DNA from 3 places in the Acidovorax sp. K2F genome. Region 1 is predicted to be linked to each of the others. Evidence: predicted binding sites of a transcription regulator. Region 1 holds the regulator's gene; each other region holds the start of a gene.
The links. The regulator LexA, encoded in region 1, represses DNA repair genes until DNA is damaged. The targets are predictions, from matches to a motif close to ACTGTATNNNNATACAGT.

Region 1 (3,256 bases):
GTCGGTCTGCATCGAAACTGCTCCAGCCATGGTGGGCGTGCACCCCCAAAGGCAAGGCACTGGCGGCGATCAGCACATGGCGACGTTGCAGGCTCATACAGACTCCTGATGAAAAGGGGGCGATCTCAAAGATACGCAATCCAGCGGCCACAAGCCACCACCGCCAGCCACACCATGGTGGATGCCAGCATCTGAAGGCGGGCCAGCCCGTCCAGGCGCGTGAGGGAATCACGTGCATGGAACCACGCCGCGTTACAGCCCGCAAGCATTAACAACAGCATCTTCAAGGTAAAGGCGCGGTTGCTGAGCAACTCTGATGGCTGGGTAGCAAACATCAACAGACCCGACGCTGCCGCCAATCCAAAGCCACACCCGGCCAAAGTCAGACCCAGCCGGGCGAGGTCTTTCATCGGCAAGGCCGCACCGCGCCCAAACACCCGCAACTCCAGCAACACCAGATTGCCCAGCAACAGCGCAATGCCCACAATGTGGACGACTTCGAGCGCGGGATAAGCCCAGGCGTGTGTCTTGAGTGCGGTGAACACGGCTGGCAGTCCTTTTCGATCAATCCGCCCGCAGCAAATCAAGCATCAGAGCGACCCGCGCCTTGACTGGCGACAGGCCTTGCGAGGCAGGCAGCGCATCACCCGGCTTGGGTAGCACCTGTCCCTCGGCGCAGCGGGTGGAGCGCACCACCCGCACCCCGGCTTTCTGCGCGCGCACCAGGGCAGCCTCCAGATCGTGGTGGATCGTGCCATTGCCGGTGCAGGCCACCACCAGGCCCTGCACGCCCTCTCGCACCAGCGCATCTACCGCCCTGCCCGATGCCCCCGCATGGTTCATGACGATTTCCACCCACGGCCAAGCCACAGCGTTCACTATATTATTCATAGCGCTATCGGCATGATCTACATGCGCTACCAGGCTACTGCATGCCCAGCGGACCACGCCCTCTTCCACCCATCCCAAAGGACCGGCCTCGCCCGAGCTGAAGGCATTGACGCGGTAGGGATGCACCTTTTGCACATACCGTGCGCCATGCACTTCACCCGCCGCAACAGCCAGCACACCTGTGGCACCGGGTGCCAATACCGCTGCCACAGCGTCCAGCAGATTCTGGGGTCCATCGGGGGTCAGGGCTGTGGCGGGCCGCATGGCGCAGGTCAGCACCACGGGCTTGCGCGCATCCAGCGCCTCGTGCAAAAACCACGCGGTCTCTTCCAGGGTGTCCGTGCCATGGGTGATGACCACACCTCTCACCTCCGGGTCGCTCAAATGGTGCGCGCACCGCAGTGCCAGCGTGCGCCACACCTCGCAATCCATGTCCTTGCTGTCGATCTGCGCCACCTGCTCTGCAGCCAAGGCGCCCCCTGCCAGTGCCTGCAAGCCTGGCACGGCCGTCAGAAGTTGCTCCACCCCCACCTGGGCCGCGGTGTAGCCGATGTTGTCTCCCGCCTGTGCAGAGGTGCCCGCGATCGTGCCACCGGTGCCCAAAACCACAATTTTTTGCCCACTCACTTGCATACTCCGAAAAACTGGTGAAAAATACAGTTACTGGATTAAAAAACAGTTGTTCGCCACTGTAACCGCCTGCACCGGAAACCACCATGCTCGACAACCCCAAACTCACCGCCCGCCAGCAGCAGATTCTGGATCTCATCCAGACCGCCATCGCACGCACCGGCGCGCCTCCCACCCGCGCAGAAATCGCGGCCGAGCTGGGTTTCAAGTCAGCCAACGCGGCAGAAGAGCACCTGCAGGCCCTGGCCCGCAAAGGGGTGATCGAACTGGTCAGCGGCACCTCGCGCGGCATCCGCTTGCGCGGAGACACAGTGCGCTCCATCAACGCAGCCCGTGGCAACCAATTCAGTCTGCCCATCCCGGGTCTGTCGCAGCTGGTCTTGCCCCTGGTAGGTCGGGTGGCTGCTGGGTCGCCCATTCTCGCGCAGGAACATGTGGACCAGACCTACAGCGTGGAAAACAGCCTCTTCCAACACAAGCCCGACTACTTGCTCAAGGTGCGGGGCATGTCCATGCGCGACGCCGGCATCATGGATGGTGACTTGCTCGCCGTGCAGTCCACCCGTGAGGCTCGCAATGGTCAGATCATCGTGGCCCGCCTGGGCGATGATGTCACCGTCAAGCGACTTCGCCGCACGGCCACTGCCATCGAGTTGCTGCCCGAAAACCCCGACTATCCCGTGATCGTGGTGCAGCCCGGCGAGCCCTTCGAAATCGAAGGACTGGCAGTGGGACTTATCCGCAACACCATGCTGATGTAGCGTGTGCCCCAGGGGCCGCACCGTGGGTGGCGGGCGTTTGGTGAACGGATACAACCGATTCACCAGCCCTGCGGTGCAGGTCCCGTTGAATGCCAAGGCCTCTCACGCAATGCTTGATGGATCGGCGGAGCAGCTGTCTGCACGGTCGAGGGATCAACTCGCACTGCGTCTGTCTGCACTGGTGTTCGACCACTTTGCAATCCTGCCTATGTTCAACCCCCGACTTTCGGAGTTTTCACATGGGAATTGCTTTGTTCACCCTGTCTGCTGTGCAGAACCCTCTTCGCAGTCTTAAAAAGCTGCTTGCCAACCCAGCCAGTGCACCCAAAGACCGACTGGACCTGCAGGCACTGCCAGTCGGCATGAGACATGCCAGGCCAGGCAACGCCCCAGCATCGGCCTCCCGCAGCGACGACGCCCAAACCCTGGTCCCCAGCAACTCCACAGAGCCACTGGCACAACGTCCATTGCGCGGAAATTGGCCCTTTACCGCCAAACCTCCAGTACGAACGCCAGAAAGCCCGACCAGATCCGCTGCCACCCACCGCTCCTTCCTGCCAACACACATGGCCGGCAGCAAACGTCAGGCCTTTTTGGCGTCAGTGGGTGCAGATAACTGCCCACCACAATCCACCCGGGTGCTGCGCCGGGCCTCTGACGCAGGCACCTGCCGCCTGGTAATTGCCGGCCGAATGGCCGATGTGTGCGCAGAGCTGGACCGCCTGGCAGCATCCGAGGCGCTCCGGGCCTGATTCGCAGAGCGCAGCAGGCGCCACGAGCGCCAAGCCCTCTTCTACGCCCCGCGCACCAAGGCTGCGGCAATGTCAGGCAGTGCTCGATCCGCAAACGTCTAACACCGGGGCACCGGCAGGTCCAAAACTCTGCACCGAGCTGCAGCAGTCGTGGTGCATGGCACTCTCTGAGTCCGGACTTCCGTGCACGCGCAGGGCAAGAAGTGCGTCCACGGGGCTCAT
Region 2 (3,256 bases), on a different contig from region 1:
TGACTGGCGATGCTGGCAAGGCGGCCATGCAGCCGTTCTCGGGCGATCTGTTCAAGGGCATGCTGTGCCTGTTCTTGCTGGACATGGGCCTGTCCACGGCTCGCAACCTGCCTGCGGTGCGCAAGCAGTCGCCATGGCTGCTGGCTTACGCGGTGCTGGGGCCGCTGACGCACGCCAGTCTGGCCCTGGCGCTGGCCTGGCTGCTGCAGGTGCCCACGGGGGATGCCGTGCTGCTCATGGTGCTGGCCGCCAGCGCGTCCTACATCGCGGTGCCTGCCGTGGTGCGCTATGCCATCCCCGAAGCCGACCCGTCGCTGTATGTGAGCCTCTCGCTGGGGGTGACGTTTCCGCTGAACATCCTGGTGGGTATTCCGCTGTACACGCAGGTGGTACAGCGGGTGTGGGGGGGCTGACGAGGCAACGCATTGCGGCCTGCGGCGCGCAGTGCAAAGTGCAAGGAGAAGGGCACGGGATCTAGAAGAGGCTCCCCTGCCCTTTCAGCAGCCCTGGCCTGAACTGCCCCAGGTCCAGCCCCTCGCGCTCCCGGTTGAGCCCCAGGCGGCGGCAGATGTTGGCAAACCGCTGGCGCAGCAGGTCGGCCCAGAGCCCGCTGCCTTTCATGCGGGTGGCAAAGTCGCTGTCATAGGTCTTGCCGGCTGCGCGCTGGGCCCCGGTCAGGGGGTGCAGGTCTTGCACCCGGGCCATGACGCGCGCTGCACGCTGCGGGTAGTGCACGGCGAGCCACTCTCGAAACAATGCATCCAGCTCCCACGGTAGCCGCAGCACAGTGTAGAACGCGGTGCGCGCACCGGCCTCGCGTGCGGCCTCCAGTACCTGCTCCATGTCTTCGGTGATGAACGGGATCTGGGGCGCCACGCTCACGCCCACCGGCACACCCGCCTCGGCCAGCGCACGGATGGTGCGCAGGCGCCGGTGGGGCGCGGCGGCGCGGGGTTCCATGCGGCGAGCCAGCGCAGCGTCGAGTGTGGTGATGGTGATGTACACCGCCGCCAAGCGCTGCGCTGCCAGCGGGGCGAGCAGGTCCAGGTCGCGCTCCACGCCGCTGGATTTGGTGATCAGCGAAAACGGGTGGCGCGCCTCGCGCATCACTTCGATCACGCTGCGCGTGAGCTTCAGGTCACGCTCCACGGGCTGGTAGCAGTCGGTGGCGGAGCCGATGTTGAGCAAACGCGGCACGTAACGCGGCTGTGCAAGCTCTTGACACAACACCTGCGCCACGTTGTGCTTGGCCACGATCTGCGTCTCAAAGTCGAGCCCGGGCGAAAAATTGAGGTAGCTGTGTGTGGGACGGGCGTAGCAGTAGATGCAGCCGTGCTCGCAGCCCCGGTAGGGGTTGACCGAGAGTTCAAAAAAGATGTCTGGCGAGTCGTTGGCGCAGATGGCGCTGCGTGCCGTCTCGAAATGCACGCGGGTGGCGGGTGAGGGGCTGGCGCAGGCTCCCTCGTCGCCCCCGCCCCATGCATCACCCTCTTCAGCCCCCCTGCCGTTCGGGCTGCCACCCTCAGCCGTACCCGTGCCACCCTGCTCCACGCCCTCGGCCCTGCCAAGGGCGCGCGGATGGTTCCACCCATCATCCGCACGTTCGCGCTGGTCTTTGGCAAAGCGGTGGGCCATGGCCGTGGCGGCACCGCGCCCGCGGATGGCCTGCAGCGGAATGCGGATGTCCTGCGGCCGTGCAGGCAGGTCGTCGTCGGGAGGGTCAAGTGAACTCATGGCGATCGAGTGGTGGAGCAGCATGCACGATAAAACTGTTTATTTATACAGTATTTGTCCGCCACCTACAAACCCACCCTCTGGCAAAGCCCCAATTCGGTGCAAAGCCTTGCACCAACTCCTGGCGCACTTCTTGCTTCAACTTGGTGCAAATCTGTGGCGTCGGATGAAAACGCACCAGAGTCGATCAATCACTATCGCGAGGACGTTATGGAAGCACTCAAACAGGGCACAGATGCCTTGTTCATCTTGCTCGGGGCGATCATGGTGTTGGCCATGCACGCCGGGTTTGCGTTTCTGGAGCTGGGCACAGTCCGCAAAAAGAATCAGGTGAATGCGCTGGTCAAGATCCTGGTGGACTTTTCGGTGTCCACGGTGGTCTATTTTGTGGTCGGCTACACAGTGGCCTACGGCACGCATTTCTTCATCGGTGCCGAATCGCTGGCGCAGCAAAGCGGCTATGCGCTGGTCAAGTTCTTCTTCTTGCTCACGTTTGCGGCAGCCATTCCAGCCATTGTGTCGGGCGGCATCGCGGAGCGCGCCAAGTTTTGGCCGCAACTGCTGGCAACAGCAGTCATCGTGGGCTTTGTGTACCCGTTTTTTGAGGGTATTGCCTGGAACCAGCATTTTGGCGTGCAGGGCTGGATCAAGGCGCTGACGGGCGAAGAGTTCCACGACTTTGCGGGCTCGGTGGTGGTGCACGCCATGGGCGGCTGGATTGCGTTGCCGGCGGTGATCCTGCTGGGCTCTCGCGCCAACCGCTACCGCAAGGACGGTGCGATCTCGGCCCACCCGCCGTCCAACATCCCGTTCCTGGCGCTGGGCGCCTGGGTGCTGGTGGTGGGCTGGTTCGGCTTCAATGTGATGAGCGCGCAGACCGTGGACAAGCTTTCGGGCCTCGTCGCGGTGAACTCGCTGATGGCCATGGTGGGCGGCACGCTGGCCGCCCTGGTGCTGGGCAAGAACGACCCCGGCTTTGTGCACAACGGCCCGCTGGCGGGTCTGGTGGCCGTGTGTGCGGGCTCGGACCTCATGCACCCGCTGGGTGCGCTGGTGGTCGGCGCGGTGGCCGGGGCCATTTTTGTGCTGATGTTCACCCTGACGCAAAACAAATGGAAGATCGACGACGTGCTGGGCGTATGGCCGCTGCACGGGCTGTGCGGCACTTGGGGCGGACTGGCTGCGGGTATCTTTGGCAGCAAGGCGTTGGGCGGGCTGGGCGGGGTCAGCCTGTCGGCCCAGCTCATCGGCACCGGCTTGGGCGTGCTCTGGGCCCTGGTTGGCGGCGTGGCGGTGTACGGCATCCTCAAGCAGACGGTGGGTATCCGCCTGACACAGGAAGAAGAGTTTGACGGCGCCGACCTGAGCATCCACAAGATCAGCGCCACGCCCGACCGCGAAGTGAGCTGGTAGCCAGCCCAACCGGCGGCGGCCCGGGCCCGGCACCACGCCTGGTGCAAGGCCCAGCCGTCGCCTTGGCGCCCCGTCTGACATCGCCTGGGCCGGCGCACGGCTATACCTG
Region 3 (3,256 bases), on a different contig from region 1:
CTGTTCGAACGCAGCCGCAAGCGCCTGGCGCTCACCCCCGCCGGCGAGCGCTACGAAAAGGCGGTGCGTGGCGTGCTGGCGCAGCTGGAGGCCGCCACGCTGGAGCTGATCACCAGCGATGACGGTGGGGGGGCGCTGCACCTGTCCAGCCTGCCCACGTTTGCGGCCAAATGGCTCATCCCACGCCTGCCGCAGTTCCAGCAGCAGCACCCGCAAATCACGCTGCACTTTGTGCCCTATGTGCACAGCTACGACTTCACCCGCCCCGAGCTGGACTGCGCCATCCTGTTCGGCGACGGCCACTGGCCCGGCGCGCACGCCCATCACATCACGGGCAACGAGGTGGCGCTGATCGCCCCCCGCACCAAGGTGGCCGACTGGCCCATCCACACCCCGCGCGATGTGGCCCGCTACACGCTGCTGCGCCACGTGACCGTGCCCGAGGCGTGGTTGCGCTGGAGCGAGACGCACGGGGTGGAGGGCCTCGTCGACCCGCTGGCCGGGCCACAGTTCGACCAGTTCCAGACCATGATCCGCGCCGTGATGGCAGGCATGGGCCTGGCGCTGGTGCCGCGCTGTCTGGTGCAGGATGAAATCACGGCAGGCCTGGTGCGCGAGCCCCTGCCCGACGCCGACCTGCGCGGCGGTTACCGGAGTGATGTGGGCTACTGGTTCTGCTACCCCGAAGGCCGCACGCAGCTGCACGCGCTGCAGTGCTTCAGGGAATGGCTGCTGGCGTGCGCCGAGCCGATGGGGGCTCAGGCACCCGTATCGCCGCCCGCATAGGCCTCCAGCCCAATGGCCACCACGGTGGCCACGTCATGGCCCACTTCGTCGCGGAACTCCGCCTCGGCCTGCGCCACGGCATCCCGGAACGCTTGCAGCCACGCCAGGCCGGTGGGCGTGAAGCACACGCGGCGCGCCCGCGCATCCAGCGGGTCGGCCTCGCGCGTGACCAGCCCCCATGCCTCGCACTGGTCCACCAGGTTGGCCATGGCCTGCTTGGTCATGCCCGCGCGTTGGGCCAGATCGGTCAACCGGTCGCCCTGCAAGGCCAGGTGCCGGGTGATGTGCACGTGTGCAGCCGTCACCTGGTCGCGTGCCGCCAGGTTGGACAGCGCCAGCGGCACCTCCACATTGCGCGCCATGAGCTGCAGTACCCGCGCGTCGAAGCGGCGCAGGGCGCTGCCCATCAGGCGGCCCAGGTGGGTCTGGCGCCAGCGGTCGTCAGGCACCGGGGCGGGCGTGGCAAGGGGGGCGGCTGGAGAAAAATCGGGCATTCGATATTGTCAGGCAAACTGACTAAAAATCGCTTTATCTGGATTTCATTGCTCGCATAAACTACTGTTCAAGCATCCAGCCTGTGATTAACCGCAGAGCAATGCAAGCATCCAACCTGTTGTTTTTCAAGGAGTTTCTCATGGACGTCGCAGTCAAAGGCACTAACCCCGCATTGCCCGTGAACACGGAAAAGGCCAAGGCTCTGGCCGCCGCGCTCGCCCAGATCGAGAAGCAATTCGGCAAGGGCACGATCATGCGCCTCGGTGAAGGCGAGGTGATCGAGGACATCCAGGTCGTCTCCACCGGCTCGCTGGGCCTGGACATTGCGCTGGGCGTGGGCGGCCTGCCCCGTGGCCGTGTGGTCGAAATCTATGGCCCGGAATCGTCGGGCAAGACCACGCTCACGCTGCAGGTGATTGCCGAAATGCAAAAGCAAGGCGGCACCTGCGCGTTTGTCGACGCAGAGCACGCCCTGGATGTGCAGTACGCCCAGAAGCTGGGTGTGCAGCTGTCCGACCTGCTAATCAGCCAGCCTGACACCGGCGAGCAGGCGCTGGAAATCGTGGACAGCCTGGTGCGCTCCGGCGCCGTGGACCTGATCGTGGTGGACTCGGTGGCTGCGCTCACGCCCAAGGCCGAAATCGAAGGCGAGATGGGCGACGCCCTGCCCGGTCTGCAAGCCCGCCTGATGAGCCAGGCGCTGCGCAAGCTCACCGCCACGATCAAGAAGACCAACTGCATGGTCATCTTCATCAACCAGATCCGCATGAAGATCGGCGTGATGTTCGGCTCGCCCGAAACGACGACCGGCGGCAATGCGCTCAAGTTCTACGCCTCGGTGCGCCTCGACATCCGCCGCACCGGCACGATCAAGAAGGGCGACGAAGCCATCGGCAACGAGACCAAGGTCAAGGTGGTCAAGAACAAGGTGAGCCCGCCCTTCAAGACGGCCGAGTTCGACATCCTGTTCGGTGAAGGCATCAGCCGCGAGGGCGAGATCATCGACATGGGCGTGACGGCCAAGATCGTGGAAAAGAGCGGTGCCTGGTACGCCTACAACGGCGAAAAGATCGGCCAGGGCCGTGACAACGCGCGTGAGTTTTTGCGCGAGAACCCCGACCTGGCCCGCGAGATTGAGAACAAGGTGCGTGAAGGCCTGGGCATTGCGCTGCTGCCTGGCGCACTGCAGGCCCCAGCAGCGGCTGCAGACGAGTGATTTCCGGTTTTTGAAGCTAAATAGCCTGCAGGCGCTCATATCATATGCGTCTGTAGCTATTGAAAATATAGCATTTGGTCAGTCATGGGATTCACTGCGCTCTCGCTCAAGGGCCGTGCGCTGCGGCTACTGAGCCAGCGGGAGCATTCGCGCGCCGAGCTGCAGCGCAAGCTCGCGCCGCATGTGCAAGAGGGCGAAGACCTGGAGGCTGTGCTGGACGACCTGCAGGCCAAGGACTTCATCAGCGAAGCCAGGGTGGTGGAGTCGGTGTTGCACCGGCGCGCAGTGCGTCTGGGTGCATCGCGCATCCGGCAGGAGCTGCAGTCCAAGGGGCTGGGCGCAGAGGCTGTGCAGCAAGCAGTGGCCCAGCTGCAGGGCAGCGAACTGGAGCGTGCCCGCGAGGTGTGGCGCCGCAAGTTTGGCGAGCCCGCCGCAGATCCGCAAACCCGCGCCAAGCAGATGCGGTTTTTGCTGGTGCGGGGGTTCTCAGGCGATGTGGCGCGGCGCGCGGTGCTGGGCGCCGATGCGTCTGACGAGGGCTGACCGCAACGCCAACAAGCGGGGCATCGGTCCCGCTTCCTGATGCGCTCTGAGGTGTTTACACGCCCAGCATCAATTGCAGGTTCTGCACTGCAGCGCCACTGGCGCCCTTGCCCAGGTTGTCCAGGCGCGCGATGACCACGGCCTGCCGGTACTGCTCGTTGGCAAACACGCGCAGCTCCAGCTTGTTGGTGTCGGTCAGCGTGTCGGCGGCCAGCT

Region 2: the regulator LexA is predicted to act here: its motif matches at 1,769-1,786, upstream of N4G42_RS17255 (PA0069 family radical SAM protein).
Region 3: the regulator LexA is predicted to act here: its motif matches at 1,344-1,361, upstream of recA (recombinase RecA).

What each region holds. Positions count from the first base shown of each region.
Region 1 is NZ_JAOBSQ010000038.1:28,866-32,121, forward strand. It holds gene N4G42_RS14475 (DUF6152 family protein) at 1-97, opposite strand, end outside; gene N4G42_RS14480 (hypothetical protein) at 126-545, opposite strand; gene N4G42_RS14485 (asparaginase) at 565-1,524, opposite strand; gene lexA (transcriptional repressor LexA) at 1,608-2,282, shown strand.
Region 2 is NZ_JAOBSQ010000045.1:52,623-55,878, forward strand. It holds gene N4G42_RS17250 (sodium-dependent bicarbonate transport family permease) at 1-413, shown strand, start outside; gene N4G42_RS17255 (PA0069 family radical SAM protein) at 475-1,734, opposite strand; gene N4G42_RS17260 (ammonium transporter) at 1,945-3,147, shown strand.
Region 3 is NZ_JAOBSQ010000059.1:178,960-182,215, reverse strand. It holds gene N4G42_RS23615 (LysR substrate-binding domain-containing protein) at 1-786, shown strand, start outside; gene N4G42_RS23610 (MarR family winged helix-turn-helix transcriptional regulator) at 759-1,280, opposite strand; gene recA (recombinase RecA) at 1,421-2,497, shown strand; gene recX (recombination regulator RecX) at 2,582-3,040, shown strand; gene argC (N-acetyl-gamma-glutamyl-phosphate reductase) at 3,096-3,256, opposite strand, start outside.